4 regions of the Exiguobacterium oxidotolerans JCM 12280 genome follow, and region 4 is predicted to be linked to each of the others. Evidence: riboswitches for the same ligand, from Rfam matches in the RefSeq annotation. Region 4 holds a riboswitch; each other region holds the start of a gene.

Region 1 (4,962 bases), 510 kb from region 4:
TGAAGTCAGAAGAACATCTGTTTTGATGCTCATAAGCAGGGAATATAGAATGGGAAAGAGAAGAAAGTCTACTGACGCATAAATGAAGAGAGGTGTAAAATCATGGTGAAATCGATTAAAAAAGTACCAAATGGAGTTTGGACAAGCATTGCTGCGTTATTAGGCGCTCAAGCCACGTTCCTTTTCCTTGGTGCCCGCAAGACAGGACGTAACCCGTGGGTATGGGGTGGAGCTGGGCTCGTTCAATTCCCACTTCCGGCGATTGCTTATTTCATTTTGAATCGTCAAGAAAAACGTAAATAAAAGTAAGCCCCGTCGCAGAAAATGCGACGGGGCTGTTTATTTTACGAGATGCTTTTTTTCTGTGCTGTATCGGACTTCCGGCGTGGGAATCCGAAGAAGATTGCGAGCGATCCACAAATGAACAACAGAAACGGATAGAACAAATATGGAATCAGTTCGGGAGATGCCGTTTTTGTCAGTTCGGCGGCAATCAAAAGTTGTGCTCCGTACGGGATGATTCCTTGGACACCACAGGAAAAGAGGTCGAGGATACTGGCTGACTTCTTCCGATCGATGTCGTACGTATCCGCGATTTCAGCGGCGAGCGGTCCTGCGACAAGAATCGAAATCGTGTTATTCGCTGTTGCGAGATTCATTGCACTGACGAGGGCAGCCATACTGAACTCCGCTCCCCGGCGCTTGGAGATTTTTCGTGTCAGCGTTTCTTTGAGATAAGCAATTCCGCCGTTATAGGTGATCAGGCTAACGAGTCCGCCCATCAGTAACGTCAAGATGGAGATTTCTGCCATCCCCATCAATCCGTCAGACATCGCGAGAACAAAGCCACTTAATCCGAAGCTTCCGTCGATCATCCCGATGATCCCTGTCAACAATGTCCCGCCGAGTAAGACGAGAATGACGTTGACACCGAAAAGTGCGAGCACGATGACGGAAAGATACGGAATCAACTTATAGAAGTCGAACGCCTTTGCTTCGACGACATCTCCGGCGCCTGATACGAAGGCAAGTAAGATGACAGTGATGATAGCAGCAGGCAAGACGATTAAAAAGTTCGTTCTGAATTTATCACGCATGTTCGTTTTTTGTGTCCGGACGGCTGCGATCGTCGTATCGGAGATGAACGATAAGTTGTCACCGAACATTGCTCCACCGACGACGGCAGCAGCGGCGAGTGCGACATTGACACCCGTCGCGTCATGAATCCCAAGGGCAATCGGGGCGAGGGCAGCGATCGTCCCGGTCGAAGTCCCCATCGCCATCGAGATGAAAGCGGCGATGATGAACAATCCACTCATCAGGAGCGACTGGGGTAGGAAGCTGAGTGCGGCATTGACGGTCGCATCAATCGCTCCAATCGCATTCGCTGTTCCGGAAAACGTACCGGCAAGTAAAAAGATGAAGACCATGATCATGATGTCCGGGTTACCGGCACCGCGGGCAATCCGCTCGACCGTCTGGTTGATGTCTCCTTTAGCTGTCGCAGCAGCAAAAATCAAGGCAATCAACGCTGCAATCAAGATTGGGAATTTGTAAAAGTCGTTGTAGAAGATTCCTGCACCGATGAATAATACAAGGAAAACGAACAAGGGCAACAAAGCCCATTTGTTCGGTGTAATCGTTTCGTTCATGTCGAATCACTCCATTTCTTCAGCATACAAAAAAAGACCCCTTCGCAAGAAAGAAGGAGGTCTTTACTGAAAAAGACGCTCTTCTTATCTCTCAAGCCGTAGCTTGCTGGATTTGGCACAGTACGAATCAATCGTCCGCTGCCGAAACATCATTGGGCCAGTCCCTCCGTTTCTCGCGATAAAAAGAAGTCATTTAGTTGTTTAAAATACGTTTTCTACCGTAACGTATCTTTTAATGCTTGTCAACAGCACCTTACTGCAGTGCCTGTTTGAGTGTCGTGACGTTTTCATTCATCAAATCAAAATAGGATTGATCTTGTTGTTCTTTTGTGACGGACTCGAGGTTATGGATCGTAATCGATTCGGCACCGATTTCTTTTTGGATGACACGGGCGACCTTTGGCGACACCGTCTCTTCGAAGGCGATATAGTGTAAGTCATGTAACTTAGCTTCTTTGACGATTGCGGCGAGTTGCTTTTGTGACGGTTCGTCAGACGGCGAGATACCGGCAATCGGGAGTTGCTCGAAACCATACCGCTCTGCAAGATATCCATACGCTGCATGAGTGACGAGTAACTCTTTTTTTGAACCGGAGTCAACGGCCTTTTGTAAGTTTTGGTCGAGTTCATCTGCCTGTTTATTAAAGAGTGCGAGGTTTTTTTCGAACGCATCCTTCCGGTCAGGTGCTTCCTTTGCTAACGCGGTCGTAATCGAGTCAGCCATTTTCTTGGCGTTGTTCGGGTCGAGCCAAACATGCGGATCGTATTGTCCATGGTCATGCGACGCTTCTTCAGCCTCGTGATCATCATGGTCATCGTGTCCGTCTTCTTCGTGCGTATGAAGCGAAGCGGAAGCCTCGAGTAAGTCGATATTTTTACTTGTCTCGACAAAACGGATGGAATTACCGGCTAAACTTTCCTTAATCTTTTCAGAGTACGGCTCAAGGGTTGTGCCGGTAAGTAAAAATAGATCGGCTTTCGCAATCGTCGTCAGTTGCTTCGGAGTCGGCTCATACGAATGCGGATCGGCGCCAGGTGGAACGATCATTTCGACCTGAACGTCCTTTCCACCAATTTCTTTGGCGATGGCTGCCGTGGCGAACGTCGAAGTATAAACCTGTAGTTTACCATCGTCACTCGAATCTGATGAAGACGATGACCCGCACGCAGCAAGAAGACTTGCGCTCATGGTTGCAACGGTGAATGCTGTAATTAGTTTTTTCATATGAATAAAACCTCCAAGATTATTAAAACGTAATTGTTCCGATTTGGACTTTCTAACTATATCCGACGAAAATTAAAGCGTCAAGTCGGAATGTTGTGAAGTTCTAGTTCAAAATAAATCGGGTAAGAGAAGAGTAGAAGAGAAATCGGAATGAGCCTTGGAGGTGGTGAGGTGAAACGTGAAACAGCATGGTTGATGGGTGGAGCCGCTATTTTGACGACGGCTGCTGCTGGTGCGAGCATTTGGAATAATTATGGAGCCTTACTGAGATGGACGGAGCCGGTCTTGCCGCTTACCGAAAAGCAATTAGCACCACGAAATCTTTTATACAAGACGGTCAATCAGCAGGACTTGACGTTAGATATCTATTATCCGCCGGGAGAAGGACCGTTTCCGGTCGCGATTTATGCTCATGGCGGCGCATTCGTTCGTGGGAACCGTGATGATGTGTTTAGTTTTGCTCCAATCATCGACCGGTTTTTAGAACTCGGAATTGCCGTTTGTAGCATCGACTATCGTTTATTTGAGGATGGCAGCTATTTTCCGGATAACCTTGAAGATGTTCGAGATGCCTTATGTTTTTTAAATCAACAAGCGGATGAATTGCGCATCGCGCGCGGTCGGATGCTTTTATGGGGTGATTCAGCAGGTGGTGCCTTAATGTTGACGACGGCACTTGCTCCGACTGAATTTATCGGCGAACAGGCGGAATCGCATCTCCCTTTAATCAGTGGAGTCATCGCCCTATATCCGCCGACGAATTTTCTGTTGTTTAAGTTCATTCAAACCTGGATTGCCCATATCAAGTTTTATGGCGGCGGACGGGAAGAATGGCGACAGCTGATGACGCGTGTCTCCCCGGCGACACATTTAAGTTCTGACTCGCCGCCAATCATGTTGTTGCACGGAAAAAAAGATCCAATCGTCCCGTTTGCTCAAGCACTCCATTTCGTTGAGAAGGGAGCGGATGTTGGGGCGGATGTTCGATTATTCTCTTTCCCAAATGGTACGCATTCGCTGGCGAGCTTTGCCCAAACTGAAAATCCGCTCAAGATTGAACGTTTACTCGAACGAATCGAAGCCTTCAGTTGTCACGTGCTCATCTTACCGAAACGAGAGACGCTTCATTAGGAAACATGATACAATCAGTCATATTTCTTTAGAAGGAGACTGCAAAATGACGGAAATTTGTTTAGTACGACACGGTCAAACGGACTGGAACTTAAACGAGCGGATTCAAGGGCGTGAAGATATACCACTTAACGAGACCGGTAGAAAACAGGCGGCCCTCAGTGCTGCTTACCTGGCAGAAGAACAGTGGGACGTCTTGATTTCAAGTCCGCTATCACGAGCTGTCGAAACGGCTGAAATCATTGGTCAATCGATCGGTCTAAGCTTGACGGAAACGGATGAACGGCTTGTCGAGCGCGAATTCGGAACGGCTTCTGGTGAACCGGTCGCCGGAATTTACGAAGCAGTGCAGGCAAATGATGCAAAACGCGTGCCGGGGCTTGAAACGGAAGCGGAGATTCAACGTCGTGTCTTCAGTGCAGTTGAAGAAATGACAGAAAAATATCGAGGAAAACGCCTCTTAGTCGTCTGCCATTCGCATACGATTAAAGCGGCACTCTCCTCGATTGATGAGACGTTCAGTTACCGGACACCATTAAAAAATGCATGTGCGAATTACATTCGCTTTTCTGACCGTTATGAGATTGAGCGGATTAATGTAGCGGACCATATCACAATTTGAGCATCATCCTTCGACGATTGCCGGGTGTTCTTGTAAGTACTGTTTAAACGTTTCTTTCGCGATGCTCGTGATGTGCGCACCACGTTTAGAGCGTCGGTCTTTATATTCTTGAATCAGCTCTTCGCCAGTAAAGTTGTCTTCGACGACTTCACGTAAAATCGATTCGGATAAATCATTTTTCATCATGACCATCTTACCGGTAAAGAGATAAGAGACGCCTTCGCTCAATTGCGTACTTTCATAAGGCGTGACGATCATGGCGGCGGGGTCATTGTCCGGCCGTGAAATCGTGATTTCAATCAAAGCGCGTAGCTTTTTCTCGAACAGTTCTT
Region 2 (4,962 bases), 690 kb from region 4:
ACGTCATTCCACTTGCGGATGCATTCCGTCAAGAGTTCGCATCGTCCCTTCGAAAATACACACGATTGATTAAAAAATTGAAAATTCCCGTCGTCGTGATCGGTGTTGGTCTACGCGCACCATTCGAGCCGGACTTAAAAGGCGGATTCCCGTTCGACGAGGATGTTAAAGCATTCGTCAGCGCAGTCCTCGAACGTTCGAGAATCATTGGACTTCGTGGTGAAATCACGTCGAAATACCTGACACGCCTTGGTTTCCGTGAAGGCATCGATCATAAAGTCATCGGTTGCCCATCGATGTATGCATTCGGTCGTGATCTTCACATCCGTGAGACAAACATCACGAAAGATTCGATGATTAGTGTCAATTCATCACGTTTTTCACCCAAAAATGTCCTTGATTTTATCACACGTGGAATGGAAGAGTATCCAAATCACTATTTCATCCCACAATGGATGAAAGAATTGAAGTTGACGTACACTGGAACTCATCCGTTTGGAGACCTTTCAGATATGAATTATGCAGCTAGAATGTCACACCCGGTGTATATGAATGGCCGTGTTCGTTTCTTCTTAAACGCTCAAACGTGGTTCGACTTCCTCAAAGAAGCTGACTTGAGCTTTGGTGCACGTCTCCACGGAAACATCACAGCGACACTCACTGGAACACCGAGTATTTTGATTCCTAAAGATGCAAGGATGCGTGAATTAACAGATTACCATCAATTGACTCACATCTGGGCAAATGACATCACGGCGTATACACGGCTTTCGGACGTCGTCGAAACAGCAGACTTCCAAAGCCCGGCGCGGATTCAAGTGAAAAACTTCGATAACTTTCTTGACTTCTTGAACACGAACGACTTGGAGCATATCTATCAAGACACGAACTATCCAGAGAACGTGCCGTTTGATCGTGAAATGGCGAAAACAGAACTCCTCCCAGCGGTTAAACCGATTACAGGAATCAGTATGGAAGAAGCAATCGCACGTTTTGAATCATTCTTTCCAGAAGAAGAGAAAAAAATCGCTGCGATTCAAAAACATGATAAAGATAAAGACAAAAAGATTAAAACGTTACAAGATAAACTCAACAAGCAGACGAAGGTGGTTAAACATCAAGAAGGTACATTGAACCGTAAAGCAGTTCGGGTGGCCCTTAAGACAGCTAATCTCTTCGTAAAAAAATAATAAAAGAACGTCTCATGCCAATGCAGTGTGAGACGTTTTTTTTGAATTGTATTATCTGAATTGTGTTGACAATTCAAAAAAGGACTGCTATTGTTATGAAAAATTACATTCTTATCCAGAGAGGTGGAGGGACTGGCCCTTTGAAGCCTCAGCAACAGGTCGAAAGATACTGTGCTAATTCCTGCGGGTGTTGTACCCGATCGATAAGCGCTCTTGATGTTGTCGACCGACGCACCCTGTCTGTACAGGAGTGCGTTTTTTTATTGAGCGAGAAAGAGGAGTGGTGGAGGATGGAGCAAAAAACAACATTTCGACGAAAGATGGAATCCCGTCATATCGTCATGCTGTCGTTAGGTGGCGTCATCGGGACGGGGCTGTTCCTAAGTACGGGGTACACATTAGAGCAAGCAGGTCGAATCGGGACGATTTTGTCCTACTTGCTTGGGGCACTCGTCGTTTATCTCGTGATGCTTTGTTTAGGGGAACTCGCTGTACATATGCCGGAAACCGGTGCCTTTCATAGTTATGCAACAAAGTACATTGGACCGGGAACCGGCTGTACGGTCGCCTGGCTCTACTGGCTGACGTGGACGGTTGCGCTTGGGTCCGAATTCACAGCAGCTGGTTTATTGATGCAACGCTGGTTTCCGGACGTGCCGGTCTGGTTGTTCAGCGGATTGTTCGTCATCATTATTTTAGTGATTAATGTACTGACAGTGCGTGTGTTCGCCGAAGTCGAATTTTGGTTTTCTGCCGTGAAAGTCATGACGATCATCGCCTTCATCGTCTTAGGGGCAGCAGCAATCGTCGGCTTTATTCCACTGGCGTCAGGAGAAGCAGCTCCGTTGTTCGGACCGCTGACGGAAGGGGAACTCTTCCCGAACGGGGCCTTTGCGATTTTGATGACGATGCTCGCCGTCAACTTTGCCTATTCAGGTACAGAACTGATTGGTGTTGCGGCAGGCGAGACGGTTGATCCGAAGCGGACGATTCCTCTGGCCATTCGGACGACGATTGTCCGGCTGGTCGTGTTTTTTGTCGGCACGATCATCGTCCTGGCGATTTTACTGCCGACGGATGCAAAAGGTGTGCTTGAGAGTCCGTTCGTTGCCGTGTTTGAACGGATCGGGATTCCATTTGCGGCGGACATCATGAACTTTGTCATCTTGACAGCAATCTTATCGGCAGCGAACTCCGGTTTGTATGCTGCGTCACGGATGTTGTGGTCACTGTCGGATCAACGGATGATTTCACCGTTCTTTGCTCAATTGAGTCAAAACGGTGTTCCGACACGTGCCGTCATGTCCAGCATGCTCGGCGGATTGTTTGCACTACTATCGAGTGTCTACGCAGCAGAAAGCGTCTATATCGCACTCGTCTCGATTTCAGGACTTGCTGTCGTCGTTGTCTGGATGAGCATCAGTGCTTCGCAATACTTATTTCGGCGGCGTTACCTGAGAGAAGGACACGACGTGCAAGACTTGGTGTACCGGACACCATTTTATCCAGTTGTCCCGATCGTCTCCTTTTTGATTTGCCTGTTGTCACTGATCGGGATTGCCTTTGATCCGACGCAGCGTGTTGCCTTATATTTTGGAATTCCCTTTATCGGACTTTGTTATCTCGTGCATTACCTGACGAAAAAATCACAGAAACGGAGTGTGGAAGATGTCAAAACAGAAAAATCCAGTTGAAGCCTTACTTAACGAAAAACCGTTTATTTTACTTGATGGGGCGCTCGCAACAGAACTGGAGCGGCACGGGAGTGATCTCGCCGATCCACTCTGGTCGGCACGGGTCTTGGTCGAAGAGCCGGAGCAGATTCATCGTGTCCATGCCGACTATTTTCGAATCGGTGCGGACTGTGCCATCACCTCGAGTTATCAAGCAAGTTTGCAAGGGTTTGAACAACGGGGAATCGAGACGGGTGCAGCGATCGAACTGATCAAGCAGACGGTCTACTTGGCACAACGTGCACGTCAAGAAGTCGCCGGAGCAGGAGCACAATCGTTGATTGCCGGATCAGTCGGTCCGTACGGGGCGTATTTGGCCGATGGATCAGAATATATCGGACACTACGGCGTCGATGATGCGACCCTTGAGAACTTTCATCGTCCCCGAATCGAGGCATTGATTGCGGCAGGAGCAGATCTGCTGGCCTTCGAAACGATTCCGTCGCTTCAAGAAGCAACCGTCCTGTTTCGGATATTGGAAGAATTTCCGGAACACTCGGCCTGGCTCGCATTTTCCCTTCGCGATGCGGAACACATCAGTGAAGGCACGACGATTGCGGATTGTGTCGCAGCAGTCGGCCACCATCCGCAACTCGCTGCGCTCGGTGCAAACTGCTTTCCGGCGTCAATCACGACAGATTTCGTAACGGGATTGAAGCAACTGACGGACGTCCCAATCATCGTCTATCCGAATTCCGGGGAACAGTATGATCCCGTCGAGAAAACATGGTCTGGTGAATCGGTGTGTACAGCTTTTGATGAAGTTGCCAGTGAGTGGTATGCAGCAGGGGCACGCCTGATTGGCGGTTGTTGCCGGACGACACCGGAACAAATTGAACGGATACATGCCGCCATCGAAAGAACGTAATGTTGCAAAAATCGAGCTGAAATCAATCGTAGTGCCGGACGGTTCCGCCCTGTGCGCAAGAAACGCCGATGATCCCGTTTTTCATACGGAGTCATCGGCGTTTTCTATCCCTATTCTTCTCGTTCATGACGTTTTAAGGCGTATCTGATTACCGTTCCCGCAGTTCACGGTTAAATTGTTGGAGCAGGCGTCCAAATGCTTCCGTATCATCGCCTGACCAGTCTGTCAGTAAGCGTTCGATGCTCGCGAGGCGTGCCGTCCGGTAAATCGTCAATTCTTCCTGTCCAAGTGAAGTGATGTGATAGAAGAAGGCACGGCCATCTGCTTCATCGCGTACTTTTTCAACAAATTTCTTTTGCGCGAGTGCTGCTGCTTGCCGGCTGACGGTAGAGACGTCAAGTTGCAATTCGCGAGCTAAGGTCTTCACCCCGACTGGACCAGACTCGGACAGTTGACGCAGTAACAAATACGACGCGCGATCTAAATTTCGGTTATCGGCCGTCGCTGTCGTCAAACGACGAATCAGAATCGCAAGTTCTAGTTCAATCACTTCGAGTGCCTGATCAGACATGTTAATCCCCTCTTTTCCTAAATGCTTCATGTTTCCCATCATTACGCAAGGACTTAGCCCCTGTCAATGAGAGGTCAGGAAACTTGACAGTCCTTTAGTTGTATTATACAATCATTTTTGTTATTTAATTGCATCATACAACTTATTTATTCAGAACGCACACAAAAGGAGAATTCCGATGAAAGCTTATGAATCGATGAAACAAGAAGTGATCACAGTCCACGAAACAGACGTCATCCGCCATGTCGTCGAACGTTTCATCCAATCCGGAATCAGCGGTGTTCCCGTCATCAATGACGAGAGCGAAGTCGTTGGGTACATCAGTGATGGTGACATCATGCGGGCGATTGGAAAGCACAAAGACATCATCGTCGATACGTTTTTATATGTAGATGTCATCAAAGGGGATGAAGAAGATTATGACGCGCGGGTACGTCACATTCTGAACCGTCCGGTCATGGAGATGGCACGCCGGAAAGTCGTCACAGCAGATGTTGAAACGGAGATGGAAGAAATCGCAGCGACGCTCGGTTCGAAACGGATTAAAAAATTACCGATTTTAAAACAAGGAAAGCTTGTCGGAATCATCAGTCGGGGCGA
Region 3 (4,962 bases), 1.2 Mb from region 4:
TCGATATCGCATGTTTACGTTTCTTAATCGTTTGTCTACACGCTGAAGACGGGCAATCCGTCTTTTTTTATACAATTTTTTAAAACGGGACATTTGTCCTTTTCAGACGAGGTGCAAATAGTGTCTACTCATAACAGAAGAAACAAAAGGAGGTGCCTTAAAGTGCAGGGAGTTATATTCGCATTAATGAGTGGACTGTTCATTGCGTTGCAGGGAATTTTTAATGCCCGTTTAGGAGATGCCATTGGCCCATGGTTTTCCGTGACAATCGTTCATTTCGTCGGATTGATGGGGTGTTTAGCGATTTATAGTGTGGTCCGCGACCGGAAAATCGGCGGCTTTCGGCAGCTTCCGCTCATCTACGCCAGTGGCGGATTGCTTGGCGTACTCGTCGTCGTGACCGAACTGACGTCGATTCAGTTACTCGGCATGACGTGGGCGATGTGTTTGTTGCTCGTCGCACAAATTTTATGTGCATTCGTGATTGATTTGAACGGCTGGTTTGGTGTCATCAAAAAAAGGAGTAACCGGGGACAGTGGATCGGGATCAGTTTGATGCTTGCCGGAGTTGCGATTTTTTCACTGTCCTAAAGGGAGGATCTATGCAGACGATTGAGACCTATTTAAAACAGTACGACTTAGTGGATATTTTTACGGAGACCAGTAAAGGCTATTTACGCATCGAAACGTTTTCGGAAGGGGACCTGTTATGTGTGACGGGTGAACCGATTGACCGGATGTATTTCATCGTCGAAGGAAAAATTAAAATCTCTGCAGCATCGGCTGAAGGGAAACAACGGATTTTACGCTTCAAAAAGGCGATGACGGTGATTGGGGACGCGGAATATATCAACGAACGGGAAGTCTTGAATACCATCGAGGTGATTACGGACGTCGTGGCACTCAGCATTCCGTATGCGATCTTACGTGAGCACAATACGACGAACACCTTTTTACAATTTTTACTGCGGGTCATTACGACCAAATGGTACGCGGACTCGAAGTCAGCATCGTTCCACGTCCTCTACTCGGTCGAAGAACGGTTTGCCGGGTATTTGTTATCGATTACCTCGGACGTTTCCGACAGCCTGTTTTATCAAGAGATGCGAACGTCGAATCTCCACGACGTCGCCGATTGGCTCGGGACGAGTTACCGTCATTTAAACCGCATCATCTCAACGCTTTGTGAGGAAGGAATCTTAGCGAGACGACGCGGGAAAATCATTATTTTAGATGTAGAGCGGATTAAAGAAAAAGCGAACGGAAATAGTTACGAATGAGGAGGGGCTAGCTTGGGATTAGGTATGTTTTGTGCGATTACGGCAGGAATGATGATTAGTTTACAGACGGTATTGAATGCCCGGATGAGTCATGCGTTCGGGGCATGGGCGACGACGACCCTCGTCTTTTTTGTCGGGTTTGTTGGTTCACTGCTTGCGCTACTCGTATTTCGGGGTGGTACATTATCGAACATTCAAACGGTCGAACCGCTATATTTATTTGGTGGTCTGGTCGGTGTCGGTGTCGTATTTTGTGTGATGCGTGGGATTCAGCTGCTCGGTCCATCGATTGCGATTTCGGTCGTCTTGATTTCGCAACTGAGTTTTGCATTATGTGTCGACTTGTTCGGTTGGTTCGGTTTACCGAAACTTGAACTTTCGCTCGGACAAGTCGCTGGATTGATTGTGATGTTAGCCGGTATCTTTGTGTTGAAACGATATCAAGTCGTAGAAATCGAAGCTTCGGATGAGTTGTCGGAAAAGGTATCGTAATTCTTACGGTTAGCTCTGGCAACATCAAGTCGATTTTTCAGCGCGAAGACGAATTAGTAGTTGTGAAATGAAAGCTTCTCCCTTTTTCGTTGCTTTCCTCGGGCGAGGCGCAAGCCGTTGCTCCTTGATCCTCACGGACAACGAGCAGGGTCTTGCCAGCCTCTTGGCAGCGCGTGTTCACGCGCTTTTTCCCGCAGGAGTCAACGAAAAACGAAGCTTTCAGGGTATACCGCAGAGAAAAATCATAGAGTAGCTTTAGAGCGCAATCCGTCTCGAATCGCTTTTAAAGCGAAAAGCAATCGGTCGCGACCCTGCAGCTTTGCTGTAGCGGCGCGGAAGATTGCCGCTTTGAAGACGAGGCGAGACAGGGAAGCGTGAACTGATTGTCTTTCGTTATAGCATATGTACTCTTCATAAGCGTTTATTTGCAACCAAAAAAGCCCACGCGAAGAGCGGGCTTTTTTAGTTTAGACAGAAACTTCTTCTTTCCAAGCCACATCGATGAATTCATCGCGACCTGATGCTTGCCGGTCTTTTTTGTAGTGCTCTGGATTCTTTTTGTGGAAGCCTTGATGATAGTCTTCTGCTGGGTAAAACGCTTGTGCCGCTTCAATTCGTGTGACAATCGGTTGCTTAAAGCGATTGCTCGCAGCAAGCGCGTCACGTGAAGCAATCGCAGCAAGGCGCTGTTCTTCCGTATGATAAAAGATGGCAGGTGCATATTGGGTCCCGCGGTCTTGGAACTGTCCGCCGGCATCTGTCGGATCCGTTTGCGGCCAGTAAAGTTCGAGTAACCGTTCGTATGGGAAGAGTGCCGGGTCAAATGTAACTTCAACGACTTCGACATGACCTGTCGTCCCCGTTTTCACTTGTTCGTATGTCGGGTTTTCCACATGTCCTCCTGTATAACCGGAAACAATTCCGTGAATCCCCGGTAATTCCTCAAAGGGTGTCACCATGCACCAAAAACAGCCTCCTGCGAATGTTGCTTTTTCCATCTATATCTCGTCCTTTCCGCTGGCGTTAGTCGCCCTGTAGTGATTCGTGCTCTGACAGCGAGAAAACGAAAACGACTCCTTTGCTTGGTTGCAAAAGGAGTCGTCGCTTTTTATCAACCAAAGCTTGCGCTTTGCTGGTCGTAGCACCTTGCCACTGAAGGCAGGTTGCTGGGACGTCATCGATCCAGATCTCTCAGTCCACTCTTGATAAGTGTTATATGAAGTTGATTAAATTCGTTATCATTGATGTGATAATAGCATCTCTAAAACGACAAAGTCAATCCTTAAGATTGTAAAGCATGCAGGACGGTTGCGCCTAAGGCTTTTGCACCGATGAGTAACGCCTGTTCATCGATTTCATATTTCGGATGGTGTTGCGGATAAATCGTACTCCCGTCCGTTTTGGCGGACCCCGTAAAGAAGTAGCTTCCTGGGATACGCTCTAAATAATAGGCGAAATCATCGGCTGCCATCATCGGCTTGAGTTCTTTGACAGATGCCTCACCTAAGAAAGCTGTCGCTTCCTTAACGAGATTTGTTTCTACCGGATGGTTCCACAGGGACGGATAACCGGTCGTAAAGTCGATGGAGTAGCTGGCACCGATTCCGGCACATGTCGTCCGGGCAACTAAATCGACCTCTTGCCGTAACTGGTGCCGGAGTGTTTCGTCAAATGTTCGAATTTCTCCGACAATCCGTGCTTCACCGGTAACAATATTTGGAGCCGTTCCGGCATGGAATGAACCAATCGCGACGATGGCAGGTGAAAACGGATCAACGCGACGACTGACGAGGTGTTGGAGATTACAGACGAGTTGCGCCCCGGCGACAAGCGCATCTTGTGTCTTATGCGGCGCTTGCGCATGACCACCCTGTCCGTGGACGACGATTTCAAATTCATCGATGGCACAAAGCGTATGTCCTGCGTGATAGCCGATTGTCCCGACAGGCAAGTCGTTTTCGAGATGCGTACCGAAAATTGCATCGACTCCGTCGAGACATCCGTCTTCAATCATTTGAATGGCACCACCTGGGAAAACTTCTTCCCCGTGTTGATGAATGAACACGATTGTTCCATGAAGCTCTTCTTGCAGTGCTGTAAAGGCCGCCGCAAGACCAAGTGCAATCGCCGTATGTCCGTCATGTCCGCACGCATGCATGACGCCCGGATGAATCGAACGGAAGGCGAGATCCGTTTCCTCCTGCAGTGGCAGGGCATCAAAATCAGCCCGAATGGCGATGGTTTTTCCAGGATATTTTCCTTTGAGGGTCGCGACGATCCCGCTTCCACCGACGTTCCTGCGGTAAGGGAGACCAAGCGCATCATAAAACGAGGCGATTGCATTTGGTGTCCGCACTTCTTGAAAAGAGAGTTCCGGGTGACGGTGCAGATCACGACGTTGTTCAATGATTTGTTGTTCGAGTTGATCGAGTTGAGTGAAGAGTTGCTGTTGCATCATAATCATCCTTTTCGGTTTTTGAGGTATGACTTTCTATAAAACGGGTACAGATAGGAGTAACGAATGATGAGGAGGAAAACAAGTCATGGGAGAAATTATTGTCAACGCGGTCATCACAGTCAAAGCAGGTTTAGCCGATCAAGTCTTTCCGATTTTAAGTACAGTCTACAAAGCTTCACAAAACGAGCCGGGGTGCTTGCGTTATAGCTTACATCAATCGATCGAAGATGAACATCAGTTCATGCTTTATGAAGTCTATCAGGACGAAGAAGCGTTAGAAGCGCATATCGCGTCAGACCACTATAAAGCGTATCGTGAGCAAATCGAATTGTACTTAATCGATCGCCAAGTTACGAAATACGCGGAAATGACATTTTAATGTTAGCTAAAAGAAGCGGACCTCCCGGGTTAGGGAAGGTCCGTTTTTTTTTTAATCATTACATTGATTTGAAACCGAGGAAGTGTTCACGCCAGTGCGGCTCGTAAATCGAACTGATTTGCAGTTGTGATCCTCCGGCATGGATGAAGTGTTTACTATCTAACATGATCCCGATATGCGAGGGACCATCCGTATACGTATTTTCGAAGAAGACGATATCCGAACGTTTTCCGGAACTGATACTTGTGCGCTGATTCGTAAAGAACGCTCCGTACCAGTAACCACGGACATTCGTCCGTCCGCCGTATTTTCCAGCTTGGTTCGTCGCATAGTGAATCAATCCGGAACAATCG
Region 4 (4,962 bases):
GGATTTACGAGCAGGCCCATCAGTTTCCGTTGCACGAAAAATTTGCTGTGACGAAGGAAATCATCGATTGGATGATGCACTGATAACATAGGATGTAGTCACCTCGAACAGCCGGGGTGACTTTTTTTAGAAAATCATTAACATTGATATGTTTTAAAAAAGCATTTTTTAAACAGAAAACAATATTTGGTATACTAAAAAATATGAAGTGAACTATAGGGTGGAAGACAAAAGGGGAGAACGGGATGGAAATCTTGTTGGCACGACAACCAATCGTGAATCGATCCGGTGCCATCGATGCGTTTGAATTATTATATCGTTCAGTTGAGGCTCCTGCTATTTTTGATGGTGAGTTAGCGACGATGGACGTGTTGACGAATACGCTCGTCCATCTAGGTGTCGATCGAGTGGCAGAAGGAAAACGTTTATTCATCAATTTCACCGGTGATTTATTACAAGGTGAGCTGATTGATCACTTAGATCCGAAACGATTTGTCATCGAAGTGCTTGAGACCGTCGTTATCGATTCGCATATGCTGTCGGTTTTGAAAAAATGGAAAGAGGCTGGATTTCAATTGGCCTTGGATGATTTCGTGACGGATTTATTACGAAACCATGGTCCAGAGTTGTTTGATTTAATTGATTTAATAAAAATTGATATCGAAGCAATCAACCCACGTGAACAAAGTGCGATTTTACATATCGTTAAACGAAACTATCCGCATATCCGTTTGTTGGCAGAGCGTGTCGAAACGCATGAAGATCATCTGCGTAGCTTGAGCATGGGGTACGACTGGTTCCAAGGCTACTTTTATGCAAAACCGATGTTGATGAAAGGGAAGGCCGTTCCGCCACAATTGCCTGTATTGTTAAAGATGTTGAAGTGGCTCGAATCAGATGAGTATTATGACCAGGTCGTCGATGAAATCGAAGGAAATCCATACATTAGTGTGCAAGTCCTTCAGCTTATCAATTCTCCCGGGATTGGTCTTCGAAATACCGTCGAATCCGTTCGTCAAGCGATTTCACTGCTCGGGTTTTCCCAACTTAAAAGTTGGATTTCGTTAATCGTTTTACGAGAGATGCGACTTGCGAGTCCGTACAAGTGGTCAGACGAGTTGTTACGTTCTTCACTGCATTGTGCCAAGTTATGCGAGTTATTTGCACTTGAAACAAAGACGTTACGTCCGGAAAGTGCTTACATGATTGGTTTGCTCTCGCATATCGATGCGTTACTGTCAGTCGATATTGATGAAATCATTGATCAATTACCAATCGAGTCGACGTTGAAAATCGTGTTACAAGGAAAAGATCATCCGTTTCGTGATTGTTTATTGCTCGCGATTAGTGCCGACCGTGGTGAATTTGAACAGTTTGAAAAACTAACCCATCGTTTTGGTATTTCAAAACAGCGTGCCTATGCACTATTAAAAGAGAGTCAAGATTGGTTGACTAAAAAAGAACTTCATCTGCAACCGGATGAAGAAGATTCAATCGTCTGATGAACGTTAAAAGGCACCAGCTCACTGAACATACAGTGTCTGGTGCCTTTTAATTATCTTAATTTAATTAAACACGTGGCCCTGCTGATTTGATTTCAGTAGTTGCACTGTCGAACCGTGTGAAATTTTGTTTGAATTTAGTTGCCAAAGCCCGTGCTTGTTGTTCATACGCATCAGCATCCGACCAAACTTTGACAGGGTTGAGTAAGTCGCTTGGGACACCAGGGACTTCGAGCGGCATATGAAGTCCAAAAATCGGATGTTCTTCCGTCGGGATATCAGCGAGCGTGCCGTTGACAGCTGCATTGACCATCGTCCGTGTATAGGAAAGCTTCATCCGACTTCCGGTCCCATATGCGCCACCCGTCCAGCCTGTATTGACGAGGTAAACCGTGACACCGTGTCGGTCGATGAGCTCACCGAGCATCGTTGCATATTTTTCAGGAATGAGCGGTAAGAAGGGTGAACCGAAGCATGTCGAGAATGTCGCTTCCGGTTCTGTTACACCACGCTCTGTTCCGGCTAACTTCGATGTATACCCGGATAAGAAGTGATACATCGCTTGCTCCTTCGTCAACTTACTGATTGGCGGCAGGACGCCGTAAGCATCAGCCGTCAAAAAGACAATCGTTTTCGGATGTCCGGCGCGTGATGGTACTGCAATATTATCAATTGCTGTAATCGGATAAGCAGCCCGTGTGTTTTCCGTTTTCGACGTATCATCATAGTCAGGAATTCGTGCATCATCGAGGACGACGTTTTCGAGGACAGTGCCAAAACGAATCGCATCAAAGATTTGTGGTTCTTTTTCGCGCGATAAGTTGACCGTTTTTGCGTAACAGCCCCCTTCGATATTGAAGACGCCGTCGTTGGACCACCCGTGCTCATCGTCACCAATCAATTGACGACTGTCGTCAGCAGACAGTGTGGTCTTACCAGTACCGGATAATCCGAAGAATAAGGCGACGTCACCCTCATGTCCGACGTTAGCCGAGCAATGCATCGATAAGACGTCTCGTTGAGGTAAAAGGTAGTTCATGACAGAGAAAATCGATTTTTTGATTTCGCCCGCATATTCCGTTCCACCGATTAAGACAATCCGATGTTCGAATGACATGGCGATGAACGTTTCGGAATTCGTTCCATCGACTTTCGGATCTGCTTTGAAGTGAGGCGCATAAATAACCGTGAAAGGCTCAAAAGCAGCTTCTGTCGGATATTCACGCAAAAACAGTTGTTTTGCAAACAAATTATGCCAAGCATATTGTGTCACGATCCGAACCGGAAGGGTAAAATGAGTGTCTGCACCAGCAGCAGCTTCTGTGTAGTAGAGCTGATCTGCTTCATTCATGTAGCGAAGAACTTTTTGTAACAGTTGCTCGAAGTTGTCTGCTTCCATCGGTTGATTGACATGACCCCAATCGATATGTGACTCGCATGACTGATCGCGAACAATGAACTTGTCTTTAGGTGAACGACCTGTAAATTTCCCCGTTTCTACAGACAGAGCGCCATTTTCAGCAAGAACCCCTTCTTCGTTATGAATTGCATGTTCGACTAGCTCAGCAACAGATAGTTGTTTGAACACATGCTCCTTCTTGAGTAGCTCTTCGATATTCAGGACCGTCATCGGCATCCTGACCCCACCTTTCCCCTACGTTGGTTTAGCTCTGGCATTTAGTATGACACATTTATTATATATGACATACTAAAGGATGAGCAATCCTTTTTTAGCGCTGATTTCTATTTTTCTGGAAACGCTTTCAGCATTAACAGTTTAACATCTCTTCCGAAAAGTTTCGACTAGAAATTAAAACGTAGCTTGACAGAGTGGTCACAACTTTATATCATGTAATTCGTAACGGATACTCTTATTCTGAGCAGGTGGAGGGAACAAGGCCCGAAGAAACCCGGCAACCGTCCTACATTAAGAATTCTATTAATGAAGGAAAAGGTGCTCTCCTGAAGCGAAGTAAACACTTCGAACGATAAGAGGGTAAAGGAAGAACGCACAACCTTTCCCTGACCATTTTTTGGACATGGAGAGGTTTTTTTCATTTTACCGTCCCACTCAACTAGGGGAAATGAGTACACCGTCAAATTCTTTTTTGGGAGGGTCAAACATGACAAACCTTAATCGCCGGCTATTTACGTCGGAGTCAGTTACTGAAGGTCACCCGGATAAAATCTGTGACCAAATCTCAGATTCTATCTTAGATGCAATCCTCGCAGCCGATCCGAATGCTCGTGTCGCTGCTGAAACATCTGTCACGACAGGACTCGTCCTCGTCGCAGGTGAAATCACGACATCGACTTATGTCGATATCCCGAAAGTCGTTCGCGAAACAATTCGTGAGATTGGCTATACACGCGCTAAATATGGTTTCGATGCAGACACTTGTGCTGTATTGACTTCAATCGATGAGCAATCAGCAGATATCGCTCTCGGTGTTGACCAAGCGCTTGAAGCACGCGAAGGTAGCATGTCAGATGAAGAAATCGATGCAATCGGTGCAGGGGACCAAGGTCTCATGTTCGGTTATGCAACGAAAGAAACGCCTGAATTGATGCCACTTCCGATTTCACTTTCACACAAACTTGCTCGTCGTCTCGCAGAAGTCCGTAAAACTGGACAACTTGACTACCTCCGTCCGGATGGTAAGACGCAAGTAACTGTAGAATACAATGAGAATAACGAACCGGTTCGTGTCGATACAATCGTCATCTCAACACAACATGCAGAAGAAGTGACGCTTGAGCAAATCCAAGCAGACCTGAAAGAGCATGTCATCGTACCTGTGATTCCATCAGAATACATCGATGCGGAAACAAAGTTCTTCATTAACCCGACAGGTCGCTTCGTCATCGGTGGACCACAAGGTGATGCAGGATTAACTGGACGTAAAATCATCGTTGATACGTATGGTGGCTATGCACGTCATGGCGGCGGCGCATTCTCTGGTAAAGATCCAACAAAAGTTGACCGTTCTGCAGCATATGCAGCACGTTACGTCGCGAAAAACCTCGTAGCTGCTGGTCTTGCAGATAAAGCAGAAGTTCAACTTGCATACGCGATTGGTGTCGCGCACCCAGTATCGATTGCAGTTGATACGTTTGGAACAGGTAAACTTCCAGAGGCACAACTCGTCGAACTCGTTGCTGAAAACTTCGATCTTCGCCCAGCAGGAATCATCAACATGCTTGATCTCCGCCGTCCGATTTATCGTCAGACAGCCGCTTATGGTCATTTCGGTCGTACAGATATCGAATTACCATGGGAGCAAACAGATAAAGCAGCAATTCTTGAAGAACAAGCGAAACGATTCGCTTAATTTTCAGTTCAGAAGCAGACTCAGTTTGAGTTTGTTTCTGAACTTTTTTTGTTTGTCCCGAACTTTGCAGGGAAACGAATGATTTTTCTAGAAAAGGGTAAAAGAACATGTACCGGTAAACGGAAAAA

The links. Region 4 has a riboswitch for S-adenosylmethionine ahead of metK (methionine adenosyltransferase). Riboswitches for the same ligand answer to the same signal wherever they lie in the genome.
Region 1: linked by a shared signal. The riboswitch ahead of P403_RS0106785 (Na+/H+ antiporter NhaC family protein) and the one ahead of metK (methionine adenosyltransferase) in region 4 are both predicted to bind S-adenosylmethionine.
Region 2: linked by a shared signal. The riboswitch ahead of P403_RS0107630 (amino acid permease) and the one ahead of metK (methionine adenosyltransferase) in region 4 are both predicted to bind S-adenosylmethionine.
Region 3: linked by a shared signal. The riboswitch ahead of msrA (peptide-methionine (S)-S-oxide reductase MsrA) and the one ahead of metK (methionine adenosyltransferase) in region 4 are both predicted to bind S-adenosylmethionine.

What each region holds. Positions count from the first base shown of each region.
Region 1 is NZ_JNIS01000001.1:1,323,780-1,328,741, reverse strand. It holds gene P403_RS0106790 (hypothetical protein) at 103-303, shown strand; gene P403_RS0106785 (Na+/H+ antiporter NhaC family protein) at 345-1,652, opposite strand; SAM riboswitch class I at 1,734-1,837, opposite strand; gene P403_RS0106780 (metal ABC transporter solute-binding protein, Zn/Mn family) at 1,906-2,877, opposite strand; gene P403_RS0106775 (alpha/beta hydrolase) at 3,049-4,008, shown strand; gene P403_RS0106770 (histidine phosphatase family protein) at 4,055-4,630, shown strand; gene P403_RS0106765 (YwpF family protein) at 4,634-4,962, opposite strand, start outside.
Region 2 is NZ_JNIS01000001.1:1,498,824-1,503,785, reverse strand. It holds gene P403_RS0107635 (polysaccharide pyruvyl transferase family protein) at 1-1,190, shown strand, start outside; SAM riboswitch class I at 1,299-1,400, shown strand; gene P403_RS0107630 (amino acid permease) at 1,481-2,884, shown strand; gene mmuM (homocysteine S-methyltransferase) at 2,859-3,791, shown strand; gene P403_RS0107620 (MarR family winged helix-turn-helix transcriptional regulator) at 3,940-4,362, opposite strand; gene P403_RS0107615 (CBS domain-containing protein) at 4,541-4,962, shown strand, end outside.
Region 3 is NZ_JNIS01000001.1:2,015,433-2,020,394, forward strand. It holds gene P403_RS0110255 (DMT family transporter) at 163-591, shown strand; gene P403_RS0110260 (Crp/Fnr family transcriptional regulator) at 603-1,280, shown strand; gene P403_RS0110265 (DMT family transporter) at 1,293-1,772, shown strand; gene msrA (peptide-methionine (S)-S-oxide reductase MsrA) at 2,240-2,770, opposite strand; SAM riboswitch class I at 2,878-2,984, opposite strand; gene P403_RS0110275 (M20 metallopeptidase family protein) at 3,055-4,227, opposite strand; gene P403_RS0110280 (putative quinol monooxygenase) at 4,316-4,609, shown strand; gene P403_RS0110285 (SH3 domain-containing C40 family peptidase) at 4,668-4,962, opposite strand, start outside.
Region 4 is NZ_JNIS01000001.1:812,061-817,022, reverse strand. It holds gene P403_RS0104185 (alpha/beta hydrolase family protein) at 1-83, shown strand, start outside; gene P403_RS0104180 (EAL and HDOD domain-containing protein) at 246-1,502, shown strand; gene pckA (phosphoenolpyruvate carboxykinase (ATP)) at 1,570-3,138, opposite strand; SAM riboswitch class I at 3,371-3,497, shown strand; gene metK (methionine adenosyltransferase) at 3,626-4,834, shown strand.